4 regions of the Phaeacidiphilus oryzae TH49 genome follow, and region 3 is predicted to be linked to each of the others. Evidence: riboswitches for the same ligand, from Rfam matches in the RefSeq annotation. Region 3 holds a riboswitch; each other region holds the start of a gene.
The links. Region 3 has a riboswitch for cyclic di-AMP ahead of BS73_RS28390 (C40 family peptidase). Riboswitches for the same ligand answer to the same signal wherever they lie in the genome.

Region 1 (4,621 bases), 4.8 Mb from region 3:
TCCAGCCGGCCGTGGAGGGCGGCGGTGTCGTCGCCGTGCAGCAGGCCGCCCACCGCCTCCCGCAGCCGCTCGGCGGTGGCCTCGGCGGGCGCCAGCACGCGGCCCAGGCCGAGCTCCGCGATCCGGTCCGCGGTGGTCCGCTGCTCGGGAGTGTGCGGGACGGCCACCATCGGGACGGCGGCGGCCAGCGACTCCATCGCCGAGTTCATCCCGGCGGCGGTGACGAAGACGTCCGCGTGGGCGAGGACGAGGGGCTGCGGCACCTCCTGACGGGCCGTCACCCCCGGCGGCAGCGGTCCCAGCGCCGCCGGCTCGATCCCGTCGCCGACCGACATCAGGACCCGGCAGGGCAGCTCTGCGAAGGCCCGGACGCAGGTGCGGAAGAAGTCCGGGCGGCTGATGATCGTGCCGAGGGAGACATAGACCAGCGGACGACCCGGCGGCCCCCAGCCGCCGCCGGCCGGCTCGGCCCCGGGCAGCCGGGTCGGGCCGACGAAGGCGTACCGGTCGTCGAAGGTCTCGTTGCGCACGTGGAAGGCCCTGGGCTGGTACACCAGGTTGGACTCGGCCGGACGGTAGAAGTCGCGCAGCGCGAACGGCGGTACCCCGTGCCTCGCCTGGACGTCGGCGAGGAGTGCGTCGAACTCCGGCTTCCACGGGCTGCCGGCGAACATCTGGTCGGCGAACGCGCCGAAGTCGTAGCCCTCGCTGGCGGCGTGGGCACTCCAGGACTGGACGCGGGGGATCCCCCACTTGGCGGCGAGCATCGGCCCCGCCCAGGCGAGCCAGTCGCTGACGATCACGTCCGGGCGGTCGTCCCGGTAGCCGGCCTCGATCTGCGGCAGCACCTGCGCGAGCTGCTTGAGCATCCCGAGGGCGGCGCGGGCGGCGGCGTCCATCCCGTCGATGACCAGGGGCTCGGCGGCGGGCTCGGCCGCGGAATCGGCCGCGGGCTCGCAGCGGTACGGCACGATCTCCGCGCCGGTGGGGCGGATCCGCTCGGCCATCGAGGCGTCGGCCGGATAGCTGACCCGGTGCCCCCGGGCCATCAGCTCCCGGGCGACAGGCAGCGTCGGATTGAGATGCCCGGCCTCGGCCAGGCTGACGAAGGCGATATGAGCCATGCCCCTACCGTCAACCGGAGACATGGATTTGTCAAACGTCTGATTGATTGAATCGCTCGCCCATATGACACAATCATGGCCATGGACACTCCGGACGCCCCCCGTAAGCGCAGGTCACCGGCCCCAGGCGAGCGCCAGCGGGACGCCGAGCGGACCCGGGAGCGGATTCTGGACGCAGCGGTGGAGATCTTCTCCGCCAAGGGCCCGGCCGGTGCCCGGGTCGCCGAGATCGCCCGGCGCGCGGGCGTGAACCAGCAGCTCATCTCGTACTACTTCGACGGCAAGGACGGCCTCTACCGCGAGATCGGCCGCCGCTGGCGGGCCTACGAGGCGCAGGCCATCCCGGATGACCTGGACCTCGGCGAGCAGGTCCGGCGCGGTGTGCGGGCCAGTGTGGACCCCCGGTTCGGCGGCCGCCTGCTGGCCTGGGAAGGCCTCACCGACAGCGAGGGCGAGGGCGAGGGCGAAGCCGGCCCCGACGCCGAGGAGCGCGACGCCCGGCTCCGCCACGAGGTGGAGCGGATCCGCGAGCGGCAGCGCGCCGGCGAGGTCGACGACCGCATCGACCCCGCCGCGCTGCTGCTGATCACGATCAGCGCCGGCAACGCCCTCGCCGTCTACCCGCAGCTGGCCCGCGCGCTCTTCGGCGCGGCGGCCGACTCACCCGAGGTCGTCGACCGCTACGCCGAGGAACTCGCCTCGGCCGTGGGGCGGCTCGCCGAAGCCGGTCGGCGCGGCGGCACCACCTCGGACGACACGCCGGGCCGTCATGGGCCCGGCGCCCCGGTCGATCCGCCGCCACCGGCACCGCGGTGACGCCTAGTCATGCAGGCCCGCCCGGTCGGAGCAGACCGGCCAGGCGCCCGGGCCCTGGGCGTCCAGCACCCGTTCGGCGACGGCGATCTGCTGCCCCTTGCTGGCCAGGTCGGCGCGGGGGGCGTAGCGGTGGCCGCCGTAGGCGCGCCAGGTGGAGGAGGTGAACTGGAGCCCACCGTAGTAGCCGTTACCGCTGTTGACGTGCCAGCGGTTGGAGGACTCGCAGGCCGCGACGCGCTCCCAGACGGCGGTCGGTGCGGCGGATGTGCGAGCGGCGGCGTTCGGCACCAGGAATGCGATCGAGATTCCGGCGAAGGCGAATGCGGTGGAGACGACGAAGCGTTCGGTATTACTGCACACACTCATGTGCACGTTTCCCGTGTCACGCCTACGAGGTGAGCTGTCGGGTTCGGAGCCTGTACGGCCCCGGCCGCGCGCCCGCGGCTTCACCCCTAGCCGCGACCTTGCGCGGCAGCGATGGTTCCCCCGCTCCCGACCGACTCTTCGATGCTCACGGCGCGCGCGGTGGTCGGGATTCGGCGTTCCCGCGGCGCAGGCCCACGGCTGCGGGCCCATTCGAACGCTAATCATGCTTTTAACATCAACTCAATTATGCTCCGCCGCATGGGTGTTGTCGCTGTGGTGCTTACGGGGGATTCCGCACCCGAACCCACCGGTCCACGTTTAAATCCGGGAATCGGGCGAGGCCGGCGTGTCGGACCGGAATTCGGCGCGGCCGGCCGTCGTTTGGAATGCGGCCTTCGCAGGTGTCAACTCCCCACAAAGCGCGCCGAATTCGGAGGCCGGCACAGCGCAGGCACCGTGCCCGTCGGCGGGTTGGCGTACGTTTCGCTCAAGACCACCGTCCGGGCCCTTCCGTCACGCCGACGGGTGCCTCGGGCACGCGGCGACACGCGGGGCCGGGCCGGCCGCGTCCCGTGGTCCCGGAACGGGCGGGCTTCAGCGAGCGCCTCACCGACCACGTCCGTCACCCGCCCGCCGCCGAAGCTGACGCTCCGACAGGCCGGGCTCCGGGGCTACCGGCTACCGGCTACCGGCTACCGGCTACCGGCTACCGGATCAAAGGTCCCCGGGCTTGGGGGGCGAGCCGGGGCAGCCTCGCCGGATCGGACCCGCCCCGGCCAGCCGCCGCCGCATCCGGCTGGCGATTCCGCCCCGACCTCCCCGCCTCCCCCAGCACTCACCCCGCTCTCCCGTCCGTCCGGCCCGAGGCCCGCGCCCGCGCCCCACACCGACACGCAGGCCAGCCGCCGCGCCCGCAATGGCGTCGGCGCGGGGTGACCCCGGGTCCAGCGGTCAGCCGAAATGCGCCCCGCCGTTGGCGTGGAGGACCTGGCCGGTGATGAAGCCGGCGTCGGGGCCCAGCAGGAAGGCCGCGGTGCCGGCCAGTTCCTCGGCCTCGCCGGCCCGGCCGAGGAGGGTGGTCTCGGCGAACGCCCGGTTCTCGGACTCGTCGGCCGCACCCAGCATCGGGGTCGCGGTCGGGCCGGGGGCGATCGCGTTGACGCGGATCCGGTCCGCGGCCAACTCCCGCGCCAGCGCCCGGATCAGGCTCACCACGGCGCCCTTGGATGCGGCGTAGGCGGTGCCGCCCAGGAGCCCGCCGCCGCGGAACGCGGCCAGACTCGCCAGGGCGACGATCGAACCGGCCCGCGCCGACCGCAGATCGGGCAGCACCGCCTGCACGGCGTGCACCACACCTCCGACGTTCACCGCGAAGGCGGACCGCAACTGCTCGTCCGTCACGGTGTCGATCCCGCCGCGCGGGGCGATCCCCGCCGAAGCCACCAGCCCGGTGAACGGGCCGACGCGGTCCCGGAGCCCGTCCACGGCGGCCGCCATGCGCGCGCCGTCCGAGACGTCCGCGCCCGCACCGGCGTGCGCGCCCGGCTCGCCCGGCAGCTCGGCGGCCACCGCCCGGGCCGCCTCGGCGTCCAGGTCGAGGACGCCCACCCGGGCGCCGTCCGCCGCGGCCCGGTGGGCGCAGGCCCGGCCTATCCCCGAGGCGCCGCCGGTGATCAGCACCACCGGCCGGGTCATGCGGACGCCCCAGCCGCTCCAGCCGCCCCGGCCGCCCGGGCCTCGGCGCCGTCGGCGGTCTCCGCGCCGACCTCGCCCGGGCCGAAGCTGTCGTCCTTGGTCTCCCGCAGCAGCGCCACGCAGCCGAAGGCGACCAGCGCGATCCCCATCATCCAGAGCGAGGTCGGCCACGAACTCCCGGTCATCGACTGCCACTTGGTGGCCAGCAGCGGGCTCACCCCGCCGCCGACGATCCCGCTCGCGCTGTACGCGAAGGAGGCGCCGGAGAACCGGTACCGGGTGGCGAAGAGCTCCGGCAGGTAGGCGCCCATCGGCCCGTACAGGAAGGCGAAGCAGAGCAGGCCGACGCAGAGCGCGACGATCACCAGCGCCGTCTGGCGGGTGTTCAGCAGCCAGAACATCGGGAACGCCCACACCGCGGCGGCGAGCGTCGCGCCCAGGCAGACCTTCCGCCGCCCGATCCGGTCCGACCGCACCGCGAAGTACGGGGTCGCCGCGCCCATCACCGCGGCGGCCAGGATCGTGCCGATCAGCATCATGTTCTTGTTCAGCCCGAGCACCGAAGTCCCGTACGACAGCGCGTAGGTGGTGACGGTGTAGAAGACGGTGTGCGCCAGGAT
Region 2 (4,621 bases), 2.2 Mb from region 3:
AGGAGCGCATCCTGAGCGGCGGCCGGACCCTGGAGTTCGTCCACCCGACCATCGCCACCACCGTCTACCAGGCCATTCCGCCGGCCACCAGGACGGGGATGCACGGCATCGCGGCCCAGGCGGTGCTGGACGCGGGTAAGGGCGTGGCGGCGGCCTCCCGGCATCTGCTGGAGGTCCACCCGGACGACGATCTGGAGCTCGTCCGCCAGCTGCGCGAGGCGGCGGCGGAGCATCTCGCGGTCGGCGCCCCGGAGGCGGCCAGGCGCTGCCTGGAGCGGGCCCTGGCCGAGCCGCCGGCGCCGGAGGACCGGGCCGGGGTGCTGTACGAACTCGGCTGCGCGACCCTGCTGACCAACCCGCCGGTGACCGTCAACCACCTGCGGGCCGCCCTGGCCGCCACGCCGGGGCTGGACCAGGAACGCCGGGTGTACGCCACTCAGCGCTTGGCTCAGGCGCTGAGTCATACCAATCAATTGGGCGAGGCGGCCCGGGTGGTGGCCGAGGAGGCCGACCGCACCCCGCCGGGCCCGCAGCGGATGCGGCTGCTCGCCGCCCACGCCATGTGGCGGGTCTTCTCGGGCGACGAGGACGACGCGAGGGAACGTTCCCGCCGGCTGGCCGAGCTGGCCCGGGGGCGCACCGGGCGGGACGCCTGGGAGCGCGCGGTGATGGCCATGCGCGCCTGGGACCTCACCCTGCGCGGGGAGCACACCACCGAGGCGCTCGCCCACGCCGAACTCGGGCTCCAGGACGGCCGGCCCGCGCCGGGGATCGGCTGGAGCAACGATTTCTGGGGCTTCGAGATCCCCACCGTGCTGGGCTTCAGCTACATCTACAACGACCGGCTGGACATCGCCTCCGAGCTGTTCAACGGAGCCGCGGCGGAGTTCGAGCTGCTCGGCTGGTCCGGCGCCCATCTGGCCTTCGCCACCATGTCGCAGGGCCTGGTCGCGCGCCGCTGGGGCCACCTCAGGGCGGCCGAGCAGCTGCTGCGCGAGGCGCTGCGGAAGTCCGACCGGCTCGGGCGCGGCACGCCGCTGCAGTGGGACACCGTAGGCCTCCTGATCGACACCTGCTGGCCCGGGGCAAGACCAAGGCCGCGTTGGAGGTCGCCGAGGAGTACCAGTTCGGGCCGCCGTACCCGGCGTCCATGGTGCTGCCGGACGCGCCCACCCTGTACGGCCGCATGCTGCTGCTCCGCAACCGGCCCAAGGAGGCCGCCGAGGTCCTCCTCCAGGCGGGTGAGCGGCTGGACGCCCGCGGGCAGCACAACCCCGTCTGGGCGCCCTGGCCGGGCCACCTGGCGCGGGCCATCCGCAAGCAGCAGCCGGACCGGGCGCGGGCGCTGACCGCCCAACTGCTCAAGCGGGCTGAGCGGTTCGGCACCCGCTCGGCGGTCGGCGGCGCGCTGCGGCAGTGCGCGGAGATGGCCGACCGGACGGAGGACCAGCTGGTCCTGCTGGAGCAGGCGGTGGAGTCGCTGGGCCAGTCCCCGACGGGGTACGAGTACGCGCTGGCGCTGGTCGACCAGGGCGGTGCGCTGCGCCGGGCCGGGCGGCCCCAGGAGGCCGGCGAACCCCTGTACATGGGGCTGGAGCTGGCGATGGAGTGCGGGGCCGACGGGCTGGCCAGGCGGGCCAGGTCCGAGCTGGCGGCGGCCGGACTCGGGGCGTTCCGGCGGCGGCCGGTCAGCGCCGAGCCGCTCACCGAGCTGGAGCGCGAGGTGGCCGGGATGGCCTCCTCGGGGATGCCGGCGGCGCAGATCGCCGACCGGCTCGGGGTCGAGGTGCGGGACGCCGTGCAGCTGCTGGCGGCGGCCCACCGGAAGGTCGGCGCCGGGCCGAGCGGACTCTCCCGGGCGCTGGGGCGGCTGGCGGAGATCGCCGAGGAGGACGACGAGGTCGAGGAGGCGGAGGACTCGGACGGCAACAGCGGGCGCGGCGGTGTCTCGGGGCTCGGACGAGCGGCGGGGGACGGCCCCGGTGGCCGCGGCGGTCTCGGTGGTCTCGGCGCTGCCGGAGCGGGTGGCGGTGGCCTGGTGATACCGCAGCGGGAGGCGCCGGACGAGGACGCGGAGGCCTGGCAACGGAGTTCGGGCTGAGCGGACGGCCGGAGCGGCGGGGGCGGCCGGGCCGTGCGGGGCGGCCGAGGCCGTGCGAGCGGCGTTGCGGGCCGCCGGCCGGTTGCGGGGCTTGCGCGTTCGCGACGGGGCTTGGGCTGGATTGCGAGGGAGCGTCAGCTCCGGTGTCCGGCAAGGCAATCGCCCGTACCGGATGGCCGGAATCGCGGTGGCGGAACCGGCGCGGACGCTTCCGTGGTTGCTCTGAACCCCTGCGTACCGAACGGGACTGGCCGATAACGTTCGCACGTATGGCCGTTGCCGTGGCGGCGGTTTCTGTGGATCATGGTCCTCGCGTACGTCCTCGCCGTGGCGCTGCCCGGGCCTGGCGAGGCCGTGCGCGTTTTTGTGGGGGGCTGTCGGGGTGCTGTCGAAGCGCCGCCGAGGCGTCGGGCGGCCACGGTGAGTAGTCGGCCCGTGCTTCTGGGTGCGGTGGGCGCGCGGTCGCGCGAGCGGGGCGTGAAGGATTTCGCAGCCCGGGTTTGAGGCCGGGGGCCAGGAGTTCGTTGCTGGTCAGGGTGGGTGCGGCGAGTGACACCGGACCGGTTCTGGGGGCATCTGGGGTGGACGACGCGCCACATCCGGAACATCAGTCCCCTTGAACCGCTTGGAATCGGGGCGGCGAAGTATTACCTTCTGATAACGCAGCGCGGTCGCCAGGCCGTTCGACGAACGGCGCCGTGCCGCATCGCCTAATCGCCCGGGCGCAGTTGACGAACCGTCGACGGCGTCCGGAAGAGCCGGGGACCCACGTCCTTGGGGTGAATCCGCGGAAGCCGTGCCCGCGGGCACGGTGGAGGCGGTAGGAGACCTTCCCGCTCCGAACCCGTCAGCTAACCCGGTCGGCGAACGGAAGGAGAGGAGTACGCCGTCATGGCGTCGTACCGCGTGACCTGGGGTGCCGATTCGGCGACAGCCGGAACCGAGGTGCTTCCCGAGGGTCCCACGGGCTTTGACGAGCCGGGCGACGGGTCGGGCGACTGGTCGTCGACCCGGCCGATGCTGATGGTCCAGGACCCCGCGATGGCCGGCCCCGCAGGAGCGGCGCTGCCGACGCAGGCGCTGCCCGTGGTGGACCACGATCCCGCCCTCGACGCCCGCAACGCCCTCGACGGCATCGGAATCGGAACCGGGCCGGGCTTCGCGCCGGACTCCGCGCCGGGCGCCCAGGTGCCCGCGCAGGGGCGGCGGTGGGCCTCGCGGCCGGGATCGGCGGCCATGCTCGGACTGGCGGCGATGGCCGCGGTGGGCGGTGCGACCGCCTCCAGCGCGTACGCGGCGGAGCCCTCGGCGGCCGCCGGTGGCGGCCGGGCCGGCGTCGCGGCGGAGGACACCGCCTCCAACCCCCTTGCCCAGCAGGAGGATCGGCAGGATCCGGGGCTGGCGCTCGCCGCCCGGCTGAGCGGGCACGCGGAGGCCGCGAACCGCGGTGCGCAGGAGGCGCGGCTGCGGGCGGCCGAGGAGGCGAGGGCGCGGGCGGCCGCGTCCGCGGCGGCGGCCGACTCCGCATCCGGGACCGCGGTGGCGGCTGCGGCTGCGGCCGAGGCCGGGACGGAGGCCTCCGAGGTCGGAGAGCTGGTGGCGCCGGTCGAGAAGAGCGAGGGGCGGGCCGTCGCCACGCGCGCCGGCTACTGGTCGCACCTCAACCCGGGCAAGGACATCGCGGCGAAGTCGGGGACGGTCGTCCGGGCCATCGGCGACGGGGAGATCACCTCGGCGGCCTGGGCCGGTTCGCACGGGTACCGCGTGGTGCAGACGCTCCGGGACGGGACGCAGATCTGGTACTGCCACCTGGCCGCGGTCGCCGGGACCGGGTCGGTCAGTGCGGGGCAGCCGGTGGGGCGGGTCGGGGCGACCGGCGGGCTGGCGTCCTCACGCCTCCATCTCGAGGTGCGGACGGGCGGCGGGGAGCCGCAGGACGCGTCGGCGTGGCTGGCCCGGCACGGCCTGTCGATCTGACCGCTCTCGCCGGCTCGTTCTTCCTTCTCTTTCTCCGGGCGCGATCCCGTCTGCGGTGACCCGCGCCCCCACGATCCCGACGGCCCCGGTGGAAACCCCCCGACACCGGGGCCGTCGGTCTGTTTCCTGCCGCTGGGTCAGGCCCTGCGGTCGGCGATGAGCCAGGAGGCGGCGGCGGTGGCGGTGGAGACCGCGGCCACCGCGGGCCAGGGGCCGATCTTCTTGGCCAGGGGGTGGGAGACGGCGAGGGCGCCGACGGAGAGGCCGGCCAGTGCCGCCGCGCCCGCGTTGCCCGCGGCCTTGCGCCACTGCGGGGTCGCCGCGGCCAGCGCGGCGCCGAAGGCCAGCCCGCCGAGCTGGCGCTTCTTCGTGGTACGGGCCACGGTGTAGCCGCCGAGCAGGCCGCCTGCGGCGATCAGGGACGAGGGGATACGGGCCATGACGGTACCTCCAGTGCGAGTGATCCGCTGATGACCCTAACTCCGGCCCCCGAGCTCAGTTGGTCCGGGTGTTGTGCAGGTGGAGGCCGATATAGCCGAGGTA
Region 3 (4,621 bases):
TTGCGCCTGCTGCTGGACACCGTGCAGCAGGCGGCCGCCGGGCTGCAGCGCGAGCTGGGCCTGCCGCCGTCCACGATGCGTCCGGCGGACACCGTGGACGCGGTCGCCCCGGCCTCCGCCTCCCCGCACGACGTCGCCCGCCGGGCGCTGGCCGGCGACGACCCGGAGCTGCTCGACCAGCTGCTGGCGCTGCCCCAGGCGCATCTGGTGGTCGACGGTTACAACGTGACCAAGACCGGCTATCCGCAGATCCCGCTGGAGAAGCAGCGGCTGCGGCTGCTGGGCGGGCTGTCCCATCTGGCCTCGCAGTCCGGGGCCGAGGTCACCTGCGTCTTCGACGGCAAGGATCTGGACGTACCGGTGCTGCTGGCCCCGCCACGGGGGGTACGGGTGCTCTTCAGCCGGTCGGGGGAGACGGCGGACGAGCTGATCCGCCGACTGGTCCGGGCCGAGCCGGCGGGCCGGGCGGTGACGGTGGTCTCCTCGGACCGGGAGGTCGCGGACGGCGTGCAGAGGGCAGGCGCACGCCCGGTGCCGTCCACCATGCTGCTGAAGCGTCTCGCCAGGGGCTGAGCCGGCCGGGGCGCGCCGCCGGGAGCGGGCGGCCCGTCGACGCCGCCGGTCAGGGGCGGGGGCCGGCGGTGGTCCGCAAGCCGTTCGAAGTCGACAAGACGTCAAAGCGCCCCCAACTCACCCCTGTTGGCGCCGGGGCTTCTGTGAAGAACGAGGCGGATTCGTATGACTGACATGACAGTCGTACACCGCTCCCACTAGTGTCTCCGCCGAACCTCCGGAAGTTGGTCGGCCAAACGGGACGACCAGGGAGGTTCCCGCCGAATCCGGCCCGGCAAGCGGGGGGTGCCGCCCCGGAGCCAGGATCCGCGGCTGGTTGGTCCGCGCGGGCGCGCATGCCCGTGGCGCCCTCCGGTCTTCCGCGGCAACCTCCTCGGCAGGCGGCCAGGAGTAAGGAAGCGATGCAGCTTGTCGCAGTTGCCGGAGACCCCGGAGATACCGGAGATGCCGCGTAAGCCGCGTGGAGCCCAGCACCGCCGCCCCGCACCCCCGAGCCGTGCGCGAGCCGGCGTGGTCACCGCGGCGGCGGCCGCGGCGGTGGCCCTGTCCTCGGGAGCGGGGTCCGGGACCGCCGAGGCCGACACCGCCACCCAGCTGGCCCAGGTGCAGAAGCAGGTGGACAGCCTGCGCCAGCAGGCCGGCGCCGCCGATGAGCAGTACAACGGCGCCCTGGCCAGGCGCCGGCAGATGCAGCAGCAGGTGAACGCCGCCCAGAACGACGTGGCCGACCAGCAGGACGCGGTGAACAAGCAGGTGGAGGGGATCGGCGCGATCGCCGCCGCGCAGTACCGGGACGGCGGCCTCGACCAGACCGTCGGCATGCTCACCGCCAAGGACCCCACTGACTACCTCAGCCGCGCCTCCACCGTGCAGCAGGTGGACCGGGCCCAGGCCGGGATGCTCCGCCAGCTCCAGTCCCAGGAGCAGACCCTGCGGGCCGCCCGGGACAAGGCCGGCAGTGCCCTGGAGGCCCAGCAGCAGCAGACCGAGGCGATGGCAGCCGCCCGGCAGACCGCGCAGCAGAAGCTGGCCCAGGCCCAGCGGATGCTGCAGAAGCTGACCGCGCAGCAGCGCGCGGAGCTGGCCCGCAAGGCCGCGGCCGAGCGGGCGGCGCAGGAGGCCGCGGCCCGCAAGGCGGCCCAGCAGGCCGCCGCCCAGCAGGCCGCGGCGGAGAAGGCGGCCCGGCGGAAGGTCGCGCAGTCCTCCTCGGGTTCGGGCTCGGGCTCGACCACGGGGTCGGGGTCCACCGCCTCCGGGTCGGTCGGCGCGCGGGCGCTGGCGGCCGCGGAGACCAAGATCGGCTCTCCGTACGTCTGGGCCGCCTCCGGGCCGAGCTCCTTCGACTGCTCGGGCCTGGTCCAGTGGGCCTACGCGCAGGAGGGCATCTCGCTGCCGCACTACTCCTACTCGGACGAGACGGTCGGCAGCGCGGTGAGCGGTCTGGCCGACGCGCAGCCCGGGGACATCGTGGTGATGCTCGGCGGTGAGCACGTGGGGCTCTACGCCGGGAAGAACTCCTCGGGGCAGTACATGATCCTCCACGCCCCCTATCCGGGGGCGTACGTCCGACTCGAGTCCATCGACACGATCGGGTCGGTGACCGCCGTTCGGCGTATGTGATCCCGTCGTGAACCCGAGATGAGGGAGAATCAGGCGTCCGTGTGACGCGTCTCACGGGCCGTCAGGCAATCCGGTGAGATGTCCGAATTCGCCCTCCGTGAGCCGAAGATGGCGGTAGCGTGGTCGCGCCTCGGTAGGGGCGCGGCTACGCCGTGTCGTGATTTCCGACCGGAGTTGCAACTAGGGAGACTTTTTACTTTCGGGGATTTGAAGGGATCACATTCCTGTTACTAGTCTCTGGCTCCGAACCTGCGCCAAGTCGATCACCCGCCCGGGTGGCAGCGCCGGTTACCGCCGAGTCTGGTGGAGGATGCGGAGCGAGGCCCGGGACGAGAGTCCAGGCGGCGCTCGGGGGAGCATCGGACACCGGAGCCGGGGAACCAATCTCCCCGGGGTGAATCGGCGCCAGGTCGCCCCCAGGCGGCCCGGGACACGCGAGCGCCTCACCGCGCTAGAGCGGCTTCCGGGTCGGGGACGTGAGGCGTCGTAGGGCAGTCTTCCAGCCCGAACCCGTCAGCTCACCCGGTAGGCGGTCGTAGGAAGAAGGAGCTCGCCTTCGTGGCGTCCCACCGCCGACCCAAGAACCCCAACCGCCGCGCCCGGGCCGCCGTGCTCGGTGTCACGGCGGCGGCCGCCGTCGCGATGTCCGCGAACACGGCCGCCCAGGCCGCGCCCAAGGAATCCCTGTCGCAGGTCAAGGCCGACGTCAACAAGCTCAACGACCAGGCGGACGGCGCGATCCAGAAGTACGACGGCGCGAAGGCCCAACTCGCGCAGGAGCAGAAGCAGGTCGATCTGCTCGAGAACGAGGTCGCCAAGCAGCAGTCGCAGGTCAACACCTCGCTGGAGAACCTCGGTTCGCTCGCCGCCTCGCAGTACCGCACCGGCGCCGTCGACCCCACCGTCCAGCTGATGATGTCCTCGGACCCCTCCAGCTACCTGCAGAAGGCCTCCTCGCTGGACCAGCTGACCACCCAGCAGACCGACATGCTGAACCAGCTGAAGCAGCAGCAGGCCGGTCTCGCCCGCGAGAAGGCCCAGGCCGAGGCCAAGCTGGCCGGCCTGCAGTCCACCGCCAAGCAGCTGGCGTCCGCCAAGAGCGACGTGCAGAAGAAGCTGGCCGCCGCGCAGGCCAAGCTCAGCTCGCTGACCGCGGCCGAGCGTCAGAAGCTCCAGCAGCAGGAGGCCTCCGCGGTCAACGACGCCGCGAGCCACGTCGGCGGTACCGCCTCCTCCGGCGCCGCTGCCGCCGCCTTCGCCGCCGCCAAGACCCGCCTCGGCGACGCCTACGTCTTCGGCGCGACCGGCCCGAGCAACTTCGACTGCTCCGGCCTGATGATGTGGGCCTACGAGCAGGCCGGCGTCTCGCTGCCGCGCACCTCGTACGCCCAGGAGAACGTCGGCACCTCGGTGCCGCTCTCCGAGGCCCAGGTCGGCGACCTGGTCATCTTCAACGGCGGTGAGCACGTGGGGATGTACGCCGGCAACGGCGTGGTCCTCCACGCCCCGCACACCGGCGCCGTGGTCCGCTACGAGTCGATCTCCACGATCGGCAGCGTGGTCACCGTCCGCCGCGTCTGAGCCTCCCCCGCTCGACCACCCGGCCCGGTCCTCCTCGCGGAGGGCCGGGCCGCGCGCGTCTCCGCGTGCCGCCCCTGCCGCGGATTTCCGCTCGGGCCCGGAGACCCGCGCTGAGCTGGCAGATCGTCAATTCGTACGTGTGCCGCCCGAATTTTCGCCCGGTGGGGGGTTTGGACCAGGCGCCCTCTTCTCGCTAACGTCAGCGCTCGTACCCACGGGGCTCACGGGTGAAGGGAGTTCGCGCGATGGCGTCGCATCGACGGGCCAGGGCCCGAGCCGTTCCCTTCCTTGGCGGCGGGGCCGGGCGCACCCTCGCCCTCACCGTGGCCGCGGCCGCGGCGGCGCTGGCCGGCGGCGGCAGCGCGCTCGCCGCCCCGGGCGGGCCGGGGGCGGCGGCGGGCGCCGGCGACCCGGCGCAGCGCCTCCAGTCGCTCTACGAGCAGGCCGAGCGGTCCGGTCAGCGCTACGACGCCGTGCAGGAGGAGAGCGAGCAGGTCCAGGACCGGGTCGCGGACGTCCAGCAGCGGATCGCCGTCGAGCAGGAGCAGCTCAACGGCGCGGTCGACGAACTCGGCGCGCTGGCCGGGGCGCAGTACCGGGACGGCGCCGTCCCGCCCACCCTCCAGCTGATGCTGGACAGCCGGCCCGAGGAGTACCTCGACCGGGCCGACGCCCTGGACCGCGCCGACGCCCGCACCGCCGACCGGGTGCACGCCATCGAGGAGCGGCAGCGGCGCCTCGACCGCGACCGTGACCTGGCGGAACGTCAACTCGCCGAGCTCCAGCGGCTGCGCGGGCAGCTGGCCGGGGCGAAGTCCGCCGTGCAGGGCCGGCTCGCCGCGGCACG
Region 4 (4,621 bases), 2.6 Mb from region 3:
GCCCGCGCCCGCCCTCTCCGACGGCCCCGCCCTCTTCGACTGGGAGTTCGCCGCCGACCCGTACCCGGCGTACGCCTGGCTGCGGGAGCACTCCCCGGTGCACCGCACCACCCTCCCCAGCGGGGTGGAGGCCTGGCTGGTCACCCGCTACGCCGACGCCCGCTCGGCGCTCGCCGACCCCCGGCTGAGCAAGAACCCGGCCCACCACGGCGAGGAGGGCGCCCACCGCAGCGGCCGGATCGGCATCCCCGGCGAGCGCAGCGCCGACCTGATGACCCACCTGCTGAACATCGACCCGCCGGACCACACCCGCCTGCGCCGCCTGGTCTCCAAGGCCTTCACCCCCCGCCGGGTGGCCGAATTCACGCCCCGAGTGCAGGAGTTGACGGATCGGCTGATCGACGGCTTCGCCGCCCGCGGCAGCGCCGAGCTGATCCACGAGTTCGCCTTCCCGCTGCCCATCTACGCCATCTGCGACCTCCTCGGCGTCCCGGCCGAGGACCAGGACGCGTTCCGGGACTGGGCGGCGATGATGATCCGCCACCCCGGCGCCCCGCGCGGCGGCGTCGGCCGCGCGGTCAAGCGGATGCGGGCGTACCTCTCCGAGCTGATCCACCGCAAGCGGGCGGACCTCGGCGACGACCTGATCTCCGGCCTGATCAGGGCCAGCGACCACGGCGAGCATCTGACCGAGAACGAGGCCGCGGCGATGTGCTTCGTGCTGCTCTTCGCCGGCTTCGAGACCACCATCAACCTGATCGGCAACGGGGCGCTGGCCCTCTTTCAGAACCCGGCGCAGCGCGAGCGGTTGCGGGCCGACCCGTCCCTGTGGGACACCGCGATCGAGGAGTTCATCCGCTACGACGGCCCGGTCGAGCTCGCCACCTGGCGGTTCGCCACCGAGCCGGTGGAGATCGGTGGAGAGCGGATCGGCCTCGGCGACCCGGTGCTCGTCGTCCTCGCCGCCGCCGACCGCGACCCGGCCCGCTTCGCCGAACCGGACGCGCTCGATCTGGCCCGCCGGGACAATCCGCATCTCGGCTTCGGGCACGGCATCCACTACTGCATCGGTGCCCCGCTCGCCCGTCTGGAGGGCCGGACGGCGCTGGCCACCCTGCTGGCGCGTCTACCCGATCTGGCGTTGGCTACCGAGACGTCGGGGCTTCGCAGGCGCGGCGGGCTGATCATGCGTGGCCTGCGCGAACTCCCGGTCGAGTTCACACCCGTCCACTCCTGAAGCACCACTTGCGAACTGACCGACGCTCAGAACCGCCCAAAGGTTGTACGCCTCGGGTGTGAGATTGTGCGACTTGAGGACATTCGTACGATCTGCATAGCCTGCACGACGTTCGCGTGTCTGCGAACCCCGAGCCCCGGGACGCCGAGTCCTGTCCACCGGAGCGAGGGTCGTCGACAGATCGAACGGACAGGAGTGGGGGACCCACGTACACCGCCGAAGCACCGGCAGCAGCGACCACGCCGCCGCGAGGGAGTCGCGGCAACTGCCCGGCGCACGGCTAGGGGTGAAGCCGCCTCAGCGGACCTGAGACGGCCGGGCTACCTCACGGCCCGAACCCGACAGCTCACCTCGCAGGCGTCGGAGAGGAAGCAGCCGATGCATCCCACCGCTGTCTTCGGCGGCACCGGCCGTCATCGCAAACCCCGCAGCTCCCACACCAGGCGGCTGGTCGCCACCGCCGGAGTGGCCGGCGCCGGAATCGCCATCCCGCTGATCGGAACCGCCGCCACCAGCACCGCCGACGCCGCCACCGTCTCCACCTGGGACCGTGTCGCCCAGTGCGAGAGCGGCGGCGACTGGTCCATCAACACCGGCAACGGGTTCTACGGCGGACTGCAGTTCACCCGGTCCACCTGGGCGGCCTACGGGGGCACCAAGTACGCCCCCACTGCCGACCGGGCCAGCAAGGGCCAGCAGATATCCGTGGCCGAGAAGGTGCTGTCCGCGCAGGGGCCGGGCGCCTGGCCGGTCTGCAGCCAGAAGGCCGGGCTCGCCGCCGGCGGCTCGCCGGCCCAGGTCGGCACCGGTTCAGGCGGCACCACGACCCGTCACAGCAGCGCCTCGCACACCCACACGGCCTCGTCCGACAGCGTCGCGGGCCACACCGCCCCGCGGACTGTCGAGCAGCCGGCGAGCAGCTCCACAGCCACCAGGAGCGGCTCGACACCCACCACGAGCAGCGCGAGCGGCGGCAGTGCCGTGCACACCGTCGGCCACGGTGACTACGTCGTGCGCAGCGGGGACACCCTGTCCCGCATCGCCGCGGCGGCGCACGTCTCCGGCGGCTGGCGGCACCTGTACCAGGAGAACCGGTCCACGGTCGGCTCGAACCCGGACCTGATCTACCCGGGCCAGCGCCTCCAGGTCGGCTGAGGGTCCACCGGCCCTGACCTACCCGTGGGTAGGCGGCCGCCGCGGCCCGGGACGGACCGAGGATGGACCGAACGCGGACCGAATAGGGTCCGATGTCCCGGATGGCCGCGGCGGCCGTTGCGGTTAGGCTCAGGTCGTAACGGCCCCGTACCCGTGAAGGAGAACAACGTGCCGTCCATCGACGTCGTCGTAGCCCGCGAGATCCTCGACTCGCGAGGCAACCCCACCGTCGAGGTCGAGGTCGGCCTCGATGACGGGAGCACGGGCCGCGCCGCGGTCCCGTCCGGCGCCTCCACCGGCGCCTTCGAGGCCCTCGAACTCCGTGACGGCGACAAGTCGCGCTACGGGGGCAAGGGTGTGGAGAAGGCCGTGCTGGCCGTCATCGAGCAGATCGGCCCGGAGCTGGTCGGCTACGACGCGACCGAGCAGCGGCTGATCGACCAGGCGATGCTCGACCTGGACGCCACCCCGGACAAGTCCTCGCTCGGCGCCAACGCCATCCTCGGCGTCTCGCTGGCCGTGGCCCACGCCGCCTCCGAGGCCTCCGACCTCCCGCTCTTCCGCTACGTCGGCGGCCCGAACGCCCATGTGCTGCCGGTCCCGATGATGAACATCCTGAACGGCGGCTCGCACGCCGACTCCAACGTGGACATCCAGGAGTTCATGATCGCCCCGATCGGCGCGGAGTCCTTCTCCGAGGCCGTCCGCTGGGGCGTCGAGGTCTACCACACCCTCAAGTCGGTCCTGAAGGAGCGCGGCCTGGCCACCGGTCTGGGCGACGAGGGCGGCTTCGCCCCCAACCTGGACTCCAACCGCGAGGCCCTCGACCTCATCCTGGAGGCCATCCGCAAGGCCGGCTACACCCCCGGCCAGGACGTCGCCCTCGCCCTGGACGTCGCCGCCTCCGAGTTCTACAAGGACGGCACGTACACCTTCGAGGGCAAGGAGCGCACCGCCGCCGAGATGTCGGCGTACTACGGCGAGCTGGTCGACGCCTACCCGCTGGTCTCCATCGAGGACCCGCTCTTCGAGGACGACTGGGACGGCTGGAAGACCATCACCGAGCAGCTCGGCGACAAGGTCCAGCTGGTCGGCGACGACCTGTTCGTCACCAACCCGGAGCGCCTGGCCAGGGGCATCAAGGACGGCGCGGCCAACGCCCTGCTGGTGAAGGTGAACCAGATCGGCTCGCTGACCGAGACGCTGGACGCGGTCGAGATGGCCCAGCGCAACGGCTTCCGCTGCATGATGTCGCACCGCTCGGGCGAGACCGAGGACACCACCATCGCGGACCTGGCCGTTGCCACCAACTGCGGCCAGATCAAGACCGGCGCGCCGGCCCGGTCCGAGCGGGTGGCGAAGTACAACCAGCTCCTCCGGATCGAGGAGATCCTGGACGACGCCGCGGAGTACGCGGGCCGCGGCGCCTTCCCCCGCTTCAAGGGCTGACGCCCTCGCCCCGAGCGCAGCCCCGAAGGGGCAAGTAAGGGGCGCGGGGAACTGCGCGCCCGGCTGACTACGGCGCCGCACCCGGCAACGGCCACTCGGTTGCAACCCGGACTCCGTTGCCGACCTGTGGACCGTAAGTGGCCGGCCGCGCAGTTCCCCGCGCCCCTGAAGTCGCTGCGCGACTTGGCGGGGCCGCTCAGCGGGTCGGGGAAAAGTCGTCCGCGAGCATCTACGCTGGCGGCCAACGGACAACCGACCCGGAGGGGAACTTGCTGCGTTTCAACGTCGCCCGCTCCGGGCGCCCCCGCCGGCCCAGGATGACCGGCCGCGCCGCCGTCCTCGGGCTGGTGCTCTGCGCGGTCGTCGCCGCCCTCGCCTACCCGACCCGCCAGTTCGTCGCCCAGCGCCAGCAGATCTCCCAGCAGCGCGCCGCCGCCGACCTGGCGAAGCGTCAACTGGAGGCCGAGCGCCGCCAGCTGGCCCGCTGGCAGGACCCGGCCTTCGTGGCCGCCCAGGCGCGCGAGCGGCTGCACTACGCCTTCCCCGGCGAGACCCCCTTCGTCGCGGTGGTCCCCGGCTCGTCCGGTTCCTCCGCCGGCGCGGGCTCCTCCGGGACCTCGTACCAGGCGGCCGCCCCCGGCCAGCCCTGGTACGCCAACCTGTGGGACTCGCTGGACGCCGCCGACGCCGCGCCGACCGCGAGCCCGACCGCCCCCGGCACCACCGCCCGCTGAACCCCCACACCCCCCGGAACGATGACCAGCGAAACCCCCACCGAGC

Region 1: it holds a riboswitch for cyclic di-AMP, as region 3 does, so the genes downstream of both, BS73_RS07855 (transglycosylase family protein) here and BS73_RS28390 (C40 family peptidase) in region 3, are expected to answer to the same signal.
Region 2: it holds a riboswitch for cyclic di-AMP, as region 3 does, so the genes downstream of both, BS73_RS34795 (murein hydrolase activator EnvC family protein) here and BS73_RS28390 (C40 family peptidase) in region 3, are expected to answer to the same signal.
Region 4: it holds a riboswitch for cyclic di-AMP, as region 3 does, so the genes downstream of both, BS73_RS40720 (transglycosylase family protein) here and BS73_RS28390 (C40 family peptidase) in region 3, are expected to answer to the same signal.

Annotation. Positions count from the first base shown of each region.
Region 1 covers NZ_JQMQ01000005.1:778,994-783,614, forward strand. The annotation lists gene BS73_RS07845 (macrolide family glycosyltransferase) at 1-1,124, opposite strand, end outside; gene BS73_RS07850 (TetR/AcrR family transcriptional regulator) at 1,206-1,940, shown strand; partial or broken gene BS73_RS07855 (transglycosylase family protein) at 1,953-2,306, opposite strand; cyclic di-AMP (ydaO/yuaA leader) riboswitch at 2,311-2,492, opposite strand; gene BS73_RS07860 (SDR family NAD(P)-dependent oxidoreductase) at 3,258-4,001, opposite strand; gene BS73_RS07865 (MFS transporter) at 3,998-4,621, opposite strand, start outside.
Region 2 covers NZ_JQMQ01000005.1:3,362,462-3,367,082, reverse strand. The annotation lists partial or broken gene BS73_RS18695 (ATP-binding protein) at 1-1,642, shown strand, start outside; cyclic di-AMP (ydaO/yuaA leader) riboswitch at 2,829-2,982, shown strand; gene BS73_RS34795 (murein hydrolase activator EnvC family protein) at 2,993-4,078, shown strand; gene BS73_RS18685 (hypothetical protein) at 4,216-4,518, opposite strand; gene BS73_RS18680 (hypothetical protein) at 4,574-4,621, opposite strand, start outside.
Region 3 covers NZ_JQMQ01000005.1:5,535,117-5,539,737, forward strand. The annotation lists gene BS73_RS28380 (NYN domain-containing protein) at 1-573, shown strand, start outside; gene BS73_RS40765 (C40 family peptidase) at 982-2,193, shown strand; cyclic di-AMP (ydaO/yuaA leader) riboswitch at 2,548-2,741, shown strand; gene BS73_RS28390 (C40 family peptidase) at 2,752-3,774, shown strand; gene BS73_RS40510 (C40 family peptidase) at 4,020-4,621, shown strand, end outside.
Region 4 covers NZ_JQMQ01000005.1:2,982,282-2,986,902, reverse strand. The annotation lists gene BS73_RS17050 (cytochrome P450 family protein) at 1-1,237, shown strand, start outside; cyclic di-AMP (ydaO/yuaA leader) riboswitch at 1,442-1,612, shown strand; gene BS73_RS40720 (transglycosylase family protein) at 1,616-2,392, shown strand; gene eno (phosphopyruvate hydratase) at 2,561-3,841, shown strand; gene BS73_RS17035 (FtsB family cell division protein) at 4,111-4,575, shown strand; gene BS73_RS17030 (DUF501 domain-containing protein) at 4,597-4,621, shown strand, end outside.